3 regions of the Phascolarctobacterium sp. Marseille-Q4147 genome follow, and region 2 is predicted to be linked to each of the others. Evidence: riboswitches for the same ligand, from Rfam matches in the RefSeq annotation. Region 2 holds a riboswitch; each other region holds the start of a gene.
The links. A riboswitch is a leader RNA that binds a small molecule or an ion and turns the genes downstream of it on or off. The one in region 2 is predicted to bind S-adenosylmethionine.
Positions count from the first base shown of each region.

Region 1 (5,965 bases), 550 kb from region 2:
GCCTTCAATGTTCATAGGGACTCCTTTCGGTGCAGGCTCGGCAAAGTTTTTTGAACCTGCGGGAATACAATGCAATTTATTAATTTATCATATTATACTCCATTACCTGCAACAAGTATAGCAAAACAAAAATGGGCCATTTCTTTATCTAAGCGACGAAAAACGAAGAAAAATGCTGAAATCATTAGAGAAATATGGTATAATAGATTTTCAAGATAAGATTGAAGCAAAAAATACTTATCTTTTAAGCTGAAATAACATCACCTTTGTTGGTGAAGATGAAGGAGGAAGCCTGTGTTAAAAAGTATGACCGGTTTCGGCCGTGGTTCCTACGAGGATGCAGATTTTTCTGTTAACATTGAAATGAAAACCGTGAACCACCGGTATAACGAGGTTGCTATCCGTTTACCGCGATTTTTGAATCCTTTGGAGGATAAAATCCGCAAAACTATTTTAAAAACCGTTAGCCGTGGACGTATTGATGTGTTTATTACTGCTGATTATAATGTCAGCGGCAACTGCACTCTGAAGGTTGATAAAAACCTTGCTGCTGCCTATCATAAGGCATTGCAGGAGGTAGGCGTTGCTATCGGAGCTGACGCTGCAGGCATTAACGCTGCTGCAGAAATTCTCTATTTATCAAAATGCCCTGACGTGATTAACGTTAAGGAAGGCTTTTTTGATGTAGAAAGCGTTTGGCCCAAGGTTGAGCAGGCTGTTGAGCAGGCTGTTGCCAATCTGGTGGCTATGCGTGAAACAGAGGGTGGCAATATCTACGGTGATTTCATTTATCGTGCAGATTTGATTGCCGAAAAGCTGGCACAGATTGAGGAGCGTTCTCCCTTAGTTGTGGAAGAATATCAGGCTAAGCTGCAGGAACGTCTGACCAATCTCCTGGCAGATAACAATATCAAGGTTGAGCCGGAGCGCTTGCTGCAGGAGGTAGCAATTTTTGCTGACCGCACCAGCATTACGGAAGAAATTGTCCGCTTGAAGAGCCATATCAAGCAATTCAAGACTATCATTGCTTCCGACCAGCCGGTAGGACGTAAGCTGGACTTCCTTATTCAGGAATTCAACCGTGAAGCAAATACGATTGCTTCCAAAGCCAACGATTATACTATGGCGCAGATTGTTGTAGAAATTAAGGCGGAAATAGAAAAAATTCGTGAGCAGATTCAGAACATCGAATAAAACTGGAGGAAGTTATGGATATAAAGCTAGTTAATATCGGCTTTGGCAACATTGTCGCAGCAAACCGCATTATTTCTATTATCAGTCCGGAATCGGCACCGATTAAACGTATTATCCAGGAAGCCCGTGACAAGGGCATGCTGGTTGATGCAACCTACGGACGTCGTACTCGTGCTGTAGTTGTGGTGGACAGCGGTCATATCATCCTGTCTGCGGTACAGCCGGAAACTGTAGCCAACCGTCTGGTAGCACAAACTGCTGATTCTGAAGAAGAGGAGTAATTGGATCATGAGCAACGATATTGATAATGTTACTCCCAAGGGAGTACTTCTTGTAGTATCCGGTCCGTCTGGAGCAGGCAAAGGAACTATTTGCCAGATGCTGAGAGACCAGCTGCCAGATTTAGGTTATTCTATTTCTGTTACTACACGCGCACCGCGCACGGGTGAGGTTGACGGAGAAAGCTATTTCTTCAAGACAATTCCCGAGGTTAAGCAGATGATTGAAAAAGGCGAGCTGCTGGAATATGCCGAAGTATACGGCAATTATTACGGCACACCGCGCAAATACGTGGAAGAGCAGCTGGAATCCGGCCGTGACGTACTGCTGGAGATTGATATTCAGGGCGCTTTGCAGATTAAAAAGCGCTTCCCCGAGGGCGTATTTGTTTTCATCGTACCGCCTTCCTTAGATGAGCTTTCCGCACGTATTTATAAACGTGGTACCGACAGCGAGGATGTTATTAAGCGCCGTATGGCTTCCGCAGCCAGCGAGCTGACCTACGCAGCGGAATATGACTATATCATCGTTAATGATATTGCGGAAAAGGCAGCGCAAAAGGTACTTACAATTATGGAGGCTGAGCGTTACCGCGTAGCCAGAACATATTTTATTGTTGATAAGATTTGTAAAGCTAAAAAATAAATTCACATTATGCAGCAGTCTGCTGTGTGAACCATGAAATACTTAAAGGAGTGATTCTATAATGTCTATGGTAGATCCGTCTATTGACTATTTGGCAGAAAAAGTAGATAGCAAATACACTTTGGTTATTTTGGCAGCAAAAAGAGCACGCGAGCTCACTGTTCCCGGCGTAAATTCCGCGGAAAAAGAGGTCAGCGCTGCGCTGAAGGAAATTGCTAACGATACTATTACCTACGAGCGTACTAGAAACGTATAACAGCGGGAGGGTAAAACCTTGTTAAAGGGCAAAAAAATTGTTTTGGGAGTAACCGGCGGTATTGCCGTTTATAAGGCTGTAGATCTTGTAAGCCGTTTGCGTAAGCAGGGCTGCGAGGTGCGTGTGGTCATGACCGAGCATGCACAGCAGTTTGTTACTCCGTTAACCTTCAAGGAAATCAGCGGTAATGCTGTTGCTACCAGCATGTGGAACAGCAACCAGGAATTTAATGTTGAGCATATTGCTTTGGCAAATTGGGCAGACGCTTTCTTAGTTGCGCCTGCTACCGCTAATATTCTGGCTAAAATGACCTATGGCATTGCGGATGATCTGCTGAGCACTACGCTTTTGGCAGCTCAGGCACCGATAGTTGTCTGCCCAGCAATGAATACCGGTATGTATCTTAATGCTGCAACCCAGGAAAATATCGCTAAGCTGCAAAGCCGCGGTATTACTGTAATGCCGCCTGCTTCCGGTCATCTTGCCTGCGGCACCAGCGGCCCAGGCCGTCTGCCTGAACCGCAGCAGATTGTGGAGTTCATGAGCAGCTTTTTTGCCGGCCGTGAGGGCGATTTGCGTGGCCTTAAGGTACTTGTTACCGCAGCAGGTACACGTGAACCGATTGACCCCGTCCGCTTTGTCGGCAACCGTTCCAGCGGCAAGATGGGCTATGCCGTAGCTCAGATGGCTGCCGAGCGCGGTGCTGAGGTACTGCTTATCAGCGGTCCTTCTGCACTTGCTGTACCGCCTAATGTGAAGGCTGTGCAGGTTGAATCGACCAATGAAATGCTGGAGGCTTGCCTGGCAGCTTATGATGCGGTTGATATCGTTATCAAGGCAGCGGCAGTTGCCGATTACCGTCCGCGTGATGTGGCAGACCAAAAGATTAAGAAGAAAACAGATGATGCTCTGACTGTGGTTATGGATAAAAATCCGGATATCCTCAAAACTTTGGGTGCTAAGAAAACACATCAGGTTTTGGTTGGCTTTGCTGCAGAAACGCAAAACCTGTTGGCTAATGCTCGCGAAAAGGTAGTTAAAAAGAATCTTGATATGATTGTAGCCAACGATGTTACGGCTGCCGGTGCCGGTTTCAACTCCGATACCAATATCGTTAAGTTCCTTTATGCTAACGGCGATGTATGCGAGCTGGAGCAGATGCCGAAGGTTGATGTGGCGAACCGTATTTTGGACGAGGCGTTGCGTATACGTCGCGAGCGCGCTTAGAAGAGCGCGTGTAAGGCAACATCTGCGTCATGACCGCTCTTCTACGTAGAGAGCGCGTATAAGGCTACATCTGCGTCATGACTGCTCCTCGACGTACTAGAAGTACGCCGTCGTCGCAATCATATAGCATCTGCAGCTTTCTCCGCGCTCTTTGGAGTAGGGATTGCAAGGTCGCATCTGCGTCATGACTGCTCCTCGACGTACTAGAAGTACGTCGTCGTCGCAATCATACTAGCATCTGCAGCCTTCTCCGCGCTCTTTGGAGTAGGGATTGCAAGGTCGCATCTGCGTTATGACTGTTTCTCGATGCAGCAGTAGTACGCCGTCGTCGCAATCATATAGCATCTGTAGCCTTCTCCGCGCTCTTTGGAGTAGGGATTGCAAGGTCGCATCTGCGTTATGACTGTTTCTCGATGCAGCAGTAGTACGCCGTCGTCGCAATCATATAGCATCTGTAGCCTTCTCCGCGCTCTTGGAAGATAGGCTTGCAAGGCTACGTATGCATTATGACTCTATATATAATAGAATTGAATTCTATTTAGCATAAGCAGTTGCAACAAAGTATTTTCACATATTTTTCGTAAAAAAAGTACTTGTCATTATCTTGATTTTGTTATATAATGGCATCTGTAAACAATTTAACACAACTCATCAAGAGCGATGGAGGGAATGGCCCTGTGAAGTCGCAGCAACCATTGCAGTGTGACAGCTGTAAAACGGTGCTAAGTCCTGCAGTTTATCTGTAAGATGAGAATGCTAAGAGTAATAATTTAAGGCGTTCTCATTACGAGAACGCCTTTTCTTATACCATCTAAACACTCTCAACAACGTTTTTTATTTATGAAAGGAGCTACCAATGAGAAAATTATTTACTTCCGAATCCGTTACCGAAGGTCATCCCGATAAAATAGCAGACCAAATTTCCGATGCTGTGCTTGATGCCATCCTGGCTCAAGATCCTAAAGGCCGTGTTGCTTGCGAAACTATCGTTACTACCGGTCAGGTTCACATTTTCGGTGAAATTTCTACCCAATGCTATGTTGATATCGCACACATTGCCCGCGAAACCATCAACAACATCGGCTACAACCGTGCTAAATTTGGCTTTGACGGCAACACCTGCGGCGTGCTGATTTCTATCGACGAGCAGTCCCCTGATATCGCTATGGGCGTTGATAAAGCACTGGAGGCTAAGGAAGGTCAGGCTGCTGAGGAAGAAACCGGTGCCGGCGACCAAGGTATGATGTTCGGTTATGCAACCAACGAAACCGAAAGCTATATGCCGATGCCTGCATATCTGGCTAACAAGCTGGCTCTGCAGCTGACCAAGGTTCGTAAGGAAGGCGTGCTGCCTTACCTGCGTCCGGACGGCAAAACTCAGGTTACCGTTGAATATGATGACGGCAAACCTGTTCGTGTAGATACTATCGTTATTTCTTCCCAACATGCACCGGAAGTTTCCAACGAGCAGATTCGCAAAGATATTATCGAAAAGGTTATTGCACCGATTGTTCCCGCAGAAATGCTGGATGCGGAAACCAAATACTACATCAACCCGACTGGCCGTTTCGTTATCGGCGGTCCTCAAGGTGACGCTGGTCTGACCGGCCGTAAAATCATCGTTGACACCTATGGCGGTATGGCTCGTCATGGCGGCGGTGCTTTCAGCGGCAAGGACCCCTCTAAGGTTGACCGCAGTGCTGCTTATGCTGCACGTCACGTTGCTAAAAATATCGTTGCCGCAGGTTTGGCAGATAAATGCGAAATCCAATTGGCATACGCTATCGGCGTAGCACATCCGGTTTCCGTTCTGGTTGAAACCTTCGGCACCGGCAAAATCAGCGAAGACAAGATTGCTGAGCTGGTTCGCAAAAACTTCTCCCTGAGCCCGACCGGTATTATCCGTGAGCTGGATTTGCTGCGTCCTATCTACAAGCAAACTGCTGCTTATGGTCATTTCGGCCGTACCGATGTAGATCTGCCGTGGGAGCATACTGAAAAGGCTGCTGCACTGCGCGAGCAGGCAGGCCTGTAAGCTTAATTTAAAACTGTCGAAAGCACGCTGTCCGCAGCGTGCTTTTTCTATGCCTGCCGGCGGCTTTGCACTTGCTAACTTCTCTTGATAAGAGGTATAATATTATTATCTATAACTATAATTTGTCCACGATAAACTCAGCTGAATTTAAACTTACCCCATTATAATTAACCCAAGGGCATGGTGCAGGGAGGAAAGAAAGTGAATTTACAGAATCGCAAGGTTAAGATAGCGCTTGGCCTGCTGCTTGCGGTATGCGTAATTATCGGCTACCGTATTTACAGCAATATCCAGGCTGATAAGGCGCGTACTGCTAAGCTGTCGCAGGT
Region 1 covers NZ_CP072874.1:1,654,407-1,660,371, forward strand. Annotated here, with positions in the region: gene KAH19_RS07800 (NFACT family protein) at 1-15, opposite strand, end outside; gene KAH19_RS07805 (YicC/YloC family endoribonuclease) at 295-1,194, shown strand; gene remA (extracellular matrix/biofilm regulator RemA) at 1,209-1,475, shown strand; gene gmk (guanylate kinase) at 1,483-2,118, shown strand; gene rpoZ (DNA-directed RNA polymerase subunit omega) at 2,186-2,374, shown strand; gene coaBC (bifunctional phosphopantothenoylcysteine decarboxylase/phosphopantothenate--cysteine ligase CoaBC) at 2,393-3,601, shown strand; SAM riboswitch class I at 4,247-4,355, shown strand; gene metK (methionine adenosyltransferase) at 4,458-5,636, shown strand; gene KAH19_RS07835 (efflux RND transporter periplasmic adaptor subunit) at 5,838-5,965, shown strand, end outside.
Region 1: it holds a riboswitch for S-adenosylmethionine, as region 2 does, so the genes downstream of both, metK (methionine adenosyltransferase) here and KAH19_RS05170 (methionine ABC transporter ATP-binding protein) in region 2, are expected to answer to the same signal.

Region 2 (5,965 bases):
TCCGCCAAAAACATAGCAGGCCTTTTCCAACAGCTCGCTGGAGCCGTTGCCGATTTTTACACAGTCAATATCTACATCCAGCTCTTTGGCAATAACCTCGCACAGGTTTTCCGATTTAATCGGCGGATAACGGTTAAACGGAAATCGTGCGGTGCGCTGGTTAATTTTTTCCGCAATCTCCTGCGGCAGCGGGTAATTGCTTTCGTTGGCGTTAACAATAATATCCGCCGCCACGCTTTCTACGGCATATTCCTCCATCGCCTCAATACTCTGGCGAACAGTAAAGCTACTCATTTTCTGCCTCCTTATTTACCCACACGTTTACGGATAGCGTTGGCATGAGCCTGCAATCCCTCTGCTTCAGCCAAGGTAATAATATCGTCAGCAGCAGCCATCAATGCCGGAGCAGTGTAGACAATAATGCTTGTTTTCTTCATAAAGGTTTCTACGTTCAGTACGGAATAGAACTTCGCCGTACCGCCTGTCGGCAGAACGTGGTTCGGTCCTGCATAGTAATCGCCCAGCGGTTCCGGTGAATAAGCACCGAGGAACATAGCGCCGGCATTACGGATATACGGCATAATTTCAAACGGTGCCTTGGTCATGATTTCCAAATGCTCCGGTGCGGAAAGGTTAGCCATTTCGATAACGGTAGGCATATCCTTGGCAAGGATAATCTTGCCTGCCTGCTGCAGCGAGGTGCCGGCAATTTCCTTACGCGGCAGCTGTGCCAGCTGTACTTCTATTTCTTCGCCCACAGCATTAGCTACACGCTCGCTGTCGGTAATCAGAATAGCGCAAGCCAGCGGGTCATGCTCTGCCTGGCTCAGCAGGTCTGCTGCCAAATAAGTCGGATTAGCGCTGTCATCTGCTACAATTAAAATTTCGCTCGGGCCGGCCAGCATATCAATATCTACGTGGCCGATAACGGCTTTTTTAGCCAAAGTTACGAAGATGTTGCCGGGGCCGGTAATTTTTTCTACCTTCGGTACGGTTGCAGTGCCAAAGGCCAGCGCAGCAATCGCCTGAGCGCCGCCCATTTTATAAATTTCGGTAACGCCGATTAATTTTGCCGTTACCAGCACGTTCGGATTAACCTTGCCGTCCTTTCCGGGCGGTACGGCCATCACAATGCGGGGAACGCCTGCTACCTTTGCCGGGCAGGCATTCATCATTACAGACGAAGGATAAGCAGCAGTGCCGCCGGGAACATAAATACCGACGGAATCAACCGGGGTAACCTTTTGTCCCAGCAGTGAACCGTAAGGGCGGTTCGTAAGCCAGGTTTTCGGCATCTGCTCCTCATGGAACTTCATTACGTTAGCAATAGCACGCTCCAAAGCAGCCTTTACTTCCGGTTTGACAATAGCTTCCGCTTCCGCAAATTCTTCCTCGGTTACGCGGATATTTTCCGGTGTCAGCTCTACGCGGTCAATCAGCTTAGTATAGTAAAAAAGGCTTTCGTCACCGTTTTTACGCACATCAGCGACAATCTGGTCAACAACCTGTGCTGCCGTCATGTGTCTGCCGAACATAGCATCCGTGCCTGCCTGAATGCGCGGAGATAATTCCACCTCGTCAAAAGCCTTCTTCTTCATTAAAGCAGCAATCTCTGCTGCGCTCATCTTTCTTGCGTCTGTAACCTGCATTTTATTTATCCTCCTCATTTAAAACAATACGTAAATCCTCAACCAGCTTATGTAAGCGGGCAAATTTCAGCTTGAAGCTGGCGCGGTTGGCAATCAGTCTGGCAGTAGCGGTAAAAATAGAATCAACCTCCGCCAGTTTATTTTCTTTCAGGGTGCGCCCTGTTTCTACTATATCTACAATCATTTCGCTCAGGCCTACGATAGGTCCCAGCTCAATTGAGCCGTTGAGCTTCACAATTTCCGTCTGAATGCCCAGCTTATTGAAATAAGCCTTGGCGCAGTTAGGATACTTCGTTGCTACCCTCAGGTGAGCGTAATCCGTCAGCTTGGCGCGTCGCTTAGCCTCCGGCACTGCCATCATCAGGCGGCAACGGCCAAAGCCCAAATCCAAAAGCTCCACTACGTCCTTATCCTGCTCCAGCAGCACATCCTTGCCGATGATACCGATATCTGCCGCACCGTATTCAACATACGTCGGCACATCAACGGTTTTGGCAATAATGAATCGCACCTTGGTTTCCTCGTTGCTGATAACCAGCTTGCGCGAATCCTCGGTAACGTTTTCGGCGCTGTAGCCTACCTTCGCCAGCAGGCGTACAGACTTATCGAACAGCTTGCCCTTCGGCAATGCTATAGTAATGTATTCGTCCATAAAAATACCCCTCTATATTTTCCAGCCATAAGCTTAATGCGTCTAATTTTTTCCTTTAAGCTTATTCTACATATACTAACGATTTACAGCCATATTCCTTTACGGCGAGCGCTGCTCCCTGCAGGTCCGCAGCCTCGGTCAGTAGCTTAACGCTGCGGCCTTCGCGGCGCAATGCTGTCGCTTTGGCAATCGCCTCCGGCAGCTTGCCTTCGCTCCAGGCTACCAGCACGTCCCAGGTGCGGTTGTTGGTAACAACGCCGTTGCGCTCCAAAGCCAGCAGCACGCGGTCTACGCCAACAGCAAAACCTGTTGCCGGGCACTCCAGGCCGAAGCGCTGCATCATCTTGTCGTAGCGGCCACCGCCTGCCACCGGATAACCCATTTCCGGCAGATACACTTCAAAAAGCATACCGGTGTAATAATCAAGTGAACGGTACAAGCCAAGATCAAAGCTCAAATAGTCTGCAGCGCCATATGCTTCCACCAGCTTATAGATTTTGCGCAAATCATTCAGAGCGCCTTGGCACTTAGCGTTAGTTACTATTGCAGCAACTTTGTCTAAAAGCTCTATGCCACCCTGCAGGAAGAGGAAATCGGCAAAAAGCTGCTTGATTTCCGGACGGATATTTTCCATCGCATCTGCCATCTGCTGCATACCCACAGCATCATGACGGCGCAGGCAATCCTTCAGCTGCTGCAGCTGAGCAGCATCAAAGCCTGCTTCCTCCGCCAGGCCGTTGATAAAATCAACGTGGCCCAGGCTGATAGCGAACTTCTGCAAGCCTGCAGCCTGCAATGCTTCGGCTGCCAGCACGATAACCTCGGCATCGGCAGCAGCGCCGCTGGCACCCAGCATTTCTACACCGGCCTGCTCAAATTCGCATTGGCGTCCTGCCTGAATTTCTTCATAGCGGTAAAGGTTTGCCAGATAGCAAAGACGTTTAATCTTTTCGCCGCCCTGCAGGCGCGTCGCTGTCAGGCGGGCAATCGGCGCCGTCATATCATTGCGCAGTGCCAGCAGATTATTGCTGCGGTCAAAAAACCGGAAATCCCCTTTGGTACCGGCAGCGCCGAAGGTATCAACATATTCAAAATCGGGTGTTTTTACCTCATCATAGCCCCATTTGTCAAAAACATTGATAATCGCATTTTCGATTCCACGGCGTGTCTTCATCTCTCCCGGCAGAATATCCTTGGTTCCGTAGGGAACCTGATATACCTTATTAGTCATCTTCTTTCTTCCCCTCTTTTATAACTTGCATAACAGAATTATAACCATCCGCGCCGTAAACAAGACAACGCTTAACACGTGAAATGGTTGCGGTGCTGGCACCGGTTTTCTCTACGATAGTTTCGTAAATACAGCCCTCATCCAGCATGCGCGCCACCTCCAGGCGCTGTGCCATGGCCTTCAGCTCGCTGATAGTACAGATATCCTCAAAAAATTTATAGCATTGCTCCTCATCCTTTAAGCTGAGAATCGCTTTGAATAATTGGTCTGTTAAATGATCATGAATATTTGCTGCCATTTTTAGTTTCCTCCTGTGCGTTACGTGCATATAACGATAGTACTTTAACTCACTAACTCGTAAAAATACTTTAATACTTTATCTTGCGAAAGTCAAGGAAAAATTTACAAAAAATCTTTTTTCCGCAGGTTTTGTAAAAAATTTCGCATTTCGCTTTACAATTACCTAGCATTTTGATATAATTTGAGCAATTCCTGAAATCCATTGGACGCAGCTTTACAGCTTTACAGTTTTTCAGTAAATTTTACGCAAAACTGTTGACAATATCCTAAAATAGATGTATGATTATTTCATTCAAACTTAACAGAGATTTCATCAAGAGTAGCTGAGGGACTGGCCCGATGAAGCTACGGCAACCACACATCAGTGAACGGTGCCAATTCCAACGGATAATTCCGGCAGATGAAGATTACAGATGCAACGTATCCTTCGCCGTGCCGGTGAAGGATTTTTTTTACGCCGGCCGTCGATTCCGACAGCAGACGTACACCGGAGAATGCGACTCTCAAGCAACATCCGCTGACTTCTATTGGAAAATAATCTCTCACACTCAAATAAGGACTGCTGAAACTTGCAGTCACATTAGAAAGGAACACAAGAATGATAGAACTAGTTAATGTAGAAAAAACCTACTACAGCAAGGCCGGCGACATCCATGCTCTGTACAAAACAAGCCTGAGCATCAAGGCCGGCGAAATTTTCGGTATCATCGGTCTTTCCGGTGCCGGCAAATCCACATTGGTGCGCTGCATCAATATGTTGGAAAAACCGACCGCAGGCCAGGTATTCGTTGACGGCCAGGAGCTGACCGCCATGAGCGAAGCACAGCTGCGTAAAGCACGTCAGAGCATCGGCATGATCTTCCAGCACTTCAACCTGCTGGCAAGCCGTACTGTTTATGATAACATCGCTTTTCCGCTGGAAATCCAAGGTCTGAGCAAGAGCGAAATCGACAAGCGCGTACGTCCTCTGCTGGAGCTGGTACAGCTGGAAAGCCGTGCCAACTACTATCCCAGCCAGTTATCCGGCGGTCAGAAACAGCGTGTAGGCATTGCCCGCGCCCTGGCAAGCAATCCTAAGGTACTGCTGTGCGACGAAGCAACCAGTGCTCTCGACCCGCAGACCACCAAATCTATTCTGCATCTGCTGCAGGACATCAACAAAAAGATGAATCTGACCATCGTGCTGATTACACACCAGATGGAGGTTGTAAAAACCATCTGTGACCGCGTTGCTGTTATCGAAAGCGGCGACATCATTGAGGAAGGCCCGATGATTGACGTTTTCACCAATCCGCAGCACCCCACTACCAAAGAATTTACCAAGAGCGTTATCAACGCCGAGCTGCCTGATATCGTTAAACAGATGAAATTAAGCGATACCTATACCGAAGGCAGCAAGCTGCTGGTACGTATCTCCTTCATCGGTGACAGTGCCAGCGAGCCTATTATTTCCGGCATGGTAAAACATTTTGATGTTGACGTAAGCATTATTTCCGGTAATACCGACCAGCTGAAGGATGTCCTCTTCGGCACTCTGCTGATTGAGATTTCCGGTAACCGCGAGCGCATTAAAAATGCATTGGAATATCTGCATCAGCAGCATCTGAAAACGGAGGTAATTGGCTATGAGTCCTGATATGATTGACCTTTTAATAAAATCCTTTTGGGAAACCTGCTACATGGTTTTCGCTTCTACCGCACTTTCCACTTTAATCGGCATTCCGCTGGGCGTAATTCTTACCGTAACCCGCAAGGACCACATTCTGCCGAACCAACCGCTTAACACTATTCTGGGCGCGATTGTCAACGCAACGCGTTCCACTCCTTTCATTATATTAATGGTAGCAATTATTCCGCTGACACGTATGATTGTCGGCTCTTCCATCGGTACTACCGCAGCAATTGTGCCGCTGACTATTTCCGCAGCACCGTTCATTGCACGTATCATTGAATCTTCTTTGCTGGAAATCAACCCCGGCATTATCGAAGCAGCACAGGCTATGGGTGCAAGCCCGATGCAGATTATCACTAAGGTACTGCTTCCCGAAGCAATGCATTCCATCGTACTGGGCGTAACGCTTGCCATCATCAGCTTAATCGGCTATTCCGCAATGGCCGGCACCTTGGGCGGCG
Region 2 covers NZ_CP072874.1:1,105,570-1,111,534, reverse strand. Annotated here, with positions in the region: gene KAH19_RS05195 (histidinol-phosphate transaminase) at 1-294, opposite strand, end outside; gene hisD (histidinol dehydrogenase) at 306-1,649, opposite strand; gene hisG (ATP phosphoribosyltransferase) at 1,651-2,301, opposite strand; gene hisZ (ATP phosphoribosyltransferase regulatory subunit) at 2,363-3,532, opposite strand; gene KAH19_RS05175 (YerC/YecD family TrpR-related protein) at 3,525-3,830, opposite strand; SAM riboswitch class I at 4,140-4,239, shown strand; gene KAH19_RS05170 (methionine ABC transporter ATP-binding protein) at 4,431-5,468, shown strand; gene KAH19_RS05165 (methionine ABC transporter permease) at 5,458-5,965, shown strand, end outside.

Region 3 (5,965 bases), 980 kb from region 2:
TAGGCATTACAGGTGATACGCATGGCAGTGCGCAGGCGATTCGCCGCATTCTGCAGCAGACACCGCCTATCGAGTTGTGGCTGCATACAGGCGATTATGCGGCCGACGCCAACCGCCTGCATGATGCGACAGGCATTAAAACCGTGCGTGTGCGCGGCAACTGTGATTTATTGGATGACGGCAGTAAATTTGACGAGTATCTGGAAATAGAAGGCTATAAAATCTGGCTGACGCACGGACACAGATACATAGAAAGAAATGTGCAGGCTGATTTGGGCTATTGGGCAAAGCAGCTGGGGCAGGATATCGTGGTGTTCGGGCATACGCATGTGCCGATGGCCGAATATTATGCGGAAACGCTGCTGGTGAACCCCGGCAGTCCGTCCCGTCCTCGCGGCGGCTCGGAGCCTTGCTTTGCGGTGCTTACACTGCAGGCGGGGCAGACACCGCAGGTGGAATTCTTCAAGGTGTGAGTCTTTGGTTAAGAAAATTTTGCGCAGGAAGCAAAAATCTTTTGACAATTTCTTGAAATGATGTAGATTACAAAGAAAATATCTTGCAAAACAGGGTAGTTTAATATACAATAAGTGTATACTATTTATCGGACGGAGCTAATGATTTTTTAGACAGCTTACGTCGGGAAATCTTGGGAGGAAAAAAGATGACAATGACTCTGCGTGAAGAAGCTCTTAAATTACATATGGACAATAACGGCAAAATTGCTGTAGTAAGCAAGGTGCCTATTGCAACCCGTCATGATTTGGCTATTGCCTATACCCCGGGTGTAGCTGAACCTTGCAAGGATATCAAAGAGGACAAAAACCTCTCCTTCGAATATACCTGCCGCGGCAACATGGTTGCTATTATTACCGACGGTACTCGTGTACTCGGACTGGGCGACATCGGTCCCGAAGCTGCTATGCCGGTAATGGAAGGCAAGGCTGCACTGTTCAAAACCTTCGGCGATGTTGACGCTGTGCCTGTTTGTCTTGATACCAAGGATCCGGACGAATTCATCCGCACCGTTAAGCTGCTGCAGCCTAACTATGCAGGCGTAAACCTGGAGGATATTTCCTCTCCCAAATGCTATGAAATCGAAGATAAGCTGAAAGAAATCTGCGATATTCCTGTATTCCACGATGACCAGCATGGTACCGCTATTGCCTGCCTGTCTGCTGTACTGGGCGCACTGCGCTTTGTTAAAAAAGACATTGCTACCGCTAAATTCGTTGTCAACGGCTGCGGTGCTGCCGGCAGTGCTATCGGCCGTCTGCTGGTAAACATGGGCGCACAAAATGTAATCATGGTTGACCGCTTCGGCGCTCTGTACGAAGGCATCGACGCTAAGCTGGACCGCATCCAAAGCTATCTGGCTACCGTAACCAATAAGGAGCATAAGCAGGGTACTCTTGCTGATGTTGCCAAGGGTGCTGACGTTATGATCGGTGCTTCCGCTCCGAACGTATTCACCAAAGAAATTATGCAAAGCATGGCTGACAAGGCTATTGTTTTTGCTCTGGCTAATCCTGTTCCGGAAACCAGCTATGATGCTGCTAAGGAAGCAGGCGTTGCTGTTGCCGGCACCGGCCGCAGCGACAGACCGAACCAGGTTAACAACGTAACCGTATTCCCGGGCGTATTCCGCGGTGCTATTGATGTACGCGCACGCGCTATTACCGAGGAGATGAAGGTTGCTGCTGTTTATGCTATTGCCGACCTGATTGACGAAAAAGACCTGCGTGAGGACTATGTAGTACCTGACGCTTTTGACCCGCGTGTTGCTCCGGCGGTTGCTGCCGCTGTAGCTAAGGTTGCTATCGAAAAGGGCCTGGCACGCAAAATTGTAGATCCTGAGGTTGTAAGAGCCAATACTGCTAAACGCATCGGCCGTTAAGCCGCAGTATCAAAAATATTATTCTCACAATGACAATGTGAGCTTAGGAGGATGAAAACATGAGAGAAATAAAGGTTAGTGAAGTCACTGATGTTATTGCCAAGCTGTGCATGGATTCCTGCTACTATCTCCCGCAGGAGATGATGGACAAGATCAGAAATGCCGCTGTTGAAGAAGAATCTCCTTTGGGCAGGGAAATCCTTGCTACCTTGATTGAGAACTTCGAGCTGGCTAAGAAAAAAGCTGTTCCTCTGTGTCAGGATACCGGTCTGACTGTAGTATTCCTGGAAATCGGTCAGGAAGTGCATTTCGTTGACGGCGATTTGTACACTGCCATTCATGCAGGCGTAGCAAAGGGCTACACTGAAGGCTATCTGCGTAAATCCTCTGTAGGCGACCCGGTATTTGATCGTAAAAATTCCGGTGATAATACTCCGGCAATCATCCACACCAAGATTGTTCCCGGTGAAAAGGTTAAAATTATCGTTTGCCCTAAAGGCTGCGGCAGCGAGAACATGGGCGCTTTGAAAATGCTGAAGCCGGCAGACGGCGTTGAAGGCATCAAAAAATTTGTTGTTGATACCGTGCGTGCTGCAGGCCCGAACCCCTGCCCGCCGATTACCGTCGGCGTAGGCATCGGCGGCAATATGGAGCGTGCCGCTATTCTGGCTAAATATGCGCTGACCCGTACCGTAGGCGAGCACAATAAGGATGAGCGCTATGCGGCACTGGAGGACGAGCTGCTGGAGCTGGTAAACAAAACCGGTGTAGGTCCTTCCGGCTTAGGCGGCAGCACTACCGCTCTGGCTGTAAATGTTGAATTTACCCATACCCATATCGGCGGTATGCCCTGCGCTGTAAACCTGAACTGCCACCAGGCACGCAAGGCTGAAGCAGAAATTTAAAGGAGGCGCCTGAAGATGAGTGAAGAAGCTGTAATCAAATATATCAATGCTCCGCTGACCGAAGAAACTGTCAAAGACCTGCATGCAGGCGACGTTGTACGCATCAGCGGTTATATCTACACTGCACGCGACGCTGCTCACAAGCGTTTGTATGAAGCGCTGGAGCGTGGCGAAAAGCTGCCTTTGGATCTGACCAATAATGTTATTTATTACGTTGGCCCTACTCCTGCCAAACCGGGCGAGGTTGTCGGCAGTGCCGGCCCCACCACCAGCGGCCGTATGGATAAATATACCCCGACCATGATCGAGCAGGGCATGCGCGGCATGATCGGCAAAGGTCTGCGCAGCCAGGAGGTTATTGATGCCTGCGCTAAGCATGGCGCTGTTTATTTCGTTGCTGTAGGCGGTGCTGCTGCTGTTATCACCCAATCAATCAAGAGCGAAACCATGATTGCTTACGAAGACCTGGGACCGGAGGCTATCCGCAGATACGAGGTTAAGGATTTCCCGGCTATCGTCTGCATCGACAGCGAGGGTAATGACTTCTATAAAGTTGGTATTGCCAAGTATAAAAAAGAGTAACATTGTTAACAGATTAAGGGCAGGATTTTCTGCCCTTAATTTTTTTTGCGATTAATGTTGACAAAGACACTAGGATAATATATTATTACTCACATCTTAATAACACGCTCTTATCAAGAGTGGCGGAGGGAACAGGCCCGATGATGCCCGGCAACCAGACGAAGGTTATGGTGCTACATCCTGCAAGTGTAATCTTGAAAGATGAGAGGAAGACCGGCTCCTTCCTCAGAAGGAGTTTTTTTCTTAGGCGGATGTTTTGCAAGACGTGTTGGATAAAGAAAGGATGTAAAAAAGATGAAAAAATTATTAGTTGCATTACTGGCATTAGTGAGCCTTGCAGTTGTTGCTGCAGGCTGCGGCGGCGGAGACAAAAAGGCAGACAACGGTGCTGACAAAAAGGTTACCTTGAAGGTTGGCGCTACCGCTGTACCGCATGCTGAAATCCTCAACCAGATCAAAGGCACCTTGGCTAAAGAGGGCGTAGACCTGCAAATTATCGAATTCAGCGATTATGTTAAACCGAACCTGGCTTTGAACGATAAGGAGCTGGATGCCAACTTCTTCCAGCATGAGCCTTATCTGGATACCTTTGTTTCCGAGCGCAAGATGAATCTTGTATCTGCAGGCAAGGTACATATCGAGCCGATGGGCATTTATTCCAAGACAATCAAATCTCTGAATGATATCCCCGAAGGCGCTAAAATTGCTATTCCGAACGACCCGTCCAACGGCGGCCGTGCGCTGGCTCTGCTGCAAAGCGCTAAGCTGCTGAAGCTGAAGGATGGCGTTGGCGTTAAGGCTACCGTAGGCGATATCGTTGGCAACGACAAGAAGCTGAAGATTGTGGAAATCGAAGCTGCTCTGCTGCCGCGTTCCATGGATGATACCGATTTGTCTGTTATCAACTCTAACTTCGCTATGGAAGCTAAGCTGAACCCGGTGAAGGATTCTCTGTTCACCGAGCCGAAGGAATCTCCGTATGCTAACATCGTAGCTGTCCGCAAGGGTGACGAAAACCGTCCGGAAATCCAGAAGCTGATGAATGCTCTGCGTTCTCCCGAGGTTAAGAAGTTCATCGAGGATAAATACAAAGGCGCTGTTGTTGCAGCGTTCTAATTTGTGAATTGAAGGGCTGCCGCTGAAATGCCGACGCATTTCGGTGGCAGTCTTTTTCTGTGCATCCGCCTGCAAAATATGCTATACTTAAAGAAATACTAATCTTAAAATCGTGAGGTAGAATATGCGTAAATATGCAAAATTTTTCGTAACCCCGAAGGGAGAGCGCGCTGCACGCGGCGGTCATCCCTGGGTGTTTGGTGAAGAGGTAACTAAAATTGAAGGCGAGTATGCCAACGGTGACTTGGTGGATGTTGTAACGTCCAAGGGCAAATATTTGGGCACCGGCTTTGTGAATGACCATTCCAAAATCCGTGTGCGCATTATTTCCACCAATACTAATGATAAGTTTGACGAAGCCTTTTGGGAGCGCCGTCTGCGCTATGCGCTGGATTACCGCCTGACGGTTATGGGCGAGCGTGATTTTAACTGCTGCCGCCTGATTTTCGGCGAAGCGGATATGTTTCCCGGCCTGACCGTGGACCGCTATAATGATTTGCTGGTAACGCAAACACTGTCCTTGGGCATTGAAATGCGCAAGCAGATGCTGTTTGAGCTGCTGATTAAAATTCTGCGCGAGATGGGACAGGAAATCCGCGGTCTGTATGAGCGCAACGACGTAAGAATCCGCCTGCTGGAGGGCATGGAGGAGGGCAAGCACTGGTTTGCTACCGATTTGTGCCCCGAGCCCGGCGCTGTTACTACCGAGATTGTCGAAAACGGCATCGAATATACGGTTGATGTAGAAAACGGCCAAAAGACAGGCTTCTTCCTCGACCAGAAATATAACCGTCAGGCGATTGCCAAGATTGCCAAGGGCAAGCATGTGCTGGACTGCTTTACCCACACCGGTTCCTTTGCGCTGAATGCTGCCAAGGGCGGCGCTGCGAGCGTTACCGCGGTTGATATCAGTGCGGAGGCAGTGCAGATGGCAGAGCATAACGCAGCGATTAACAATTGCTCCGATGTTATGCACGGCCTGCAGGCGAATGTTTTTGATTTGCTGAGCGATTTGTTCAACAAGCATTCGCGTGAATATGACTTTATTATTCTGGACCCGCCGGCGTTCACCAAATCCGGCAGCACGGTGAAGAATGCGATTCGCGGCTATAAGGAAATCAACCTGAAGGCGATGAAGCTGCTGCCGCGCGGCGGTTATCTGGCAACCTGCTCCTGCTCGCACTTTATGAAGGAGGAGCTGTTCGTGAAGATGCTGCAGGACGCTGCGCATGACGCCAACGTTTCTCTGCGTCAGATTGAAGCGCGCCAGCAATCTCCGGACCATCCGATTCTGTGGCAGGTGCCGGAAACAAATTATCTCAAATTCTATATCTTCCAGGTAGTATAAAAATTCAGTCTAAAAATATGCTGCTGTTAAGGGGGCGTTATTGTGCAGGCTTTAGAGGGTATTCGTGTGCTTGATTTGTCACGGCTGCTGCCGGGACCGTATTGTACAATGCTGCTGGCC
Region 3 covers NZ_CP072874.1:122,477-128,441, reverse strand. Annotated here, with positions in the region: gene KAH19_RS00505 (metallophosphoesterase) at 1-473, shown strand, start outside; gene KAH19_RS00500 (NADP-dependent malic enzyme) at 668-1,894, shown strand; gene KAH19_RS00495 (fumarate hydratase) at 1,954-2,799, shown strand; gene KAH19_RS00490 (Fe-S-containing hydro-lyase) at 2,815-3,381, shown strand; SAM riboswitch class I at 3,489-3,589, shown strand; gene KAH19_RS00485 (MetQ/NlpA family ABC transporter substrate-binding protein) at 3,676-4,497, shown strand; gene KAH19_RS00480 (class I SAM-dependent rRNA methyltransferase) at 4,622-5,845, shown strand; gene KAH19_RS00475 (CaiB/BaiF CoA-transferase family protein) at 5,888-5,965, shown strand, end outside.
Region 3: it holds a riboswitch for S-adenosylmethionine, as region 2 does, so the genes downstream of both, KAH19_RS00485 (MetQ/NlpA family ABC transporter substrate-binding protein) here and KAH19_RS05170 (methionine ABC transporter ATP-binding protein) in region 2, are expected to answer to the same signal.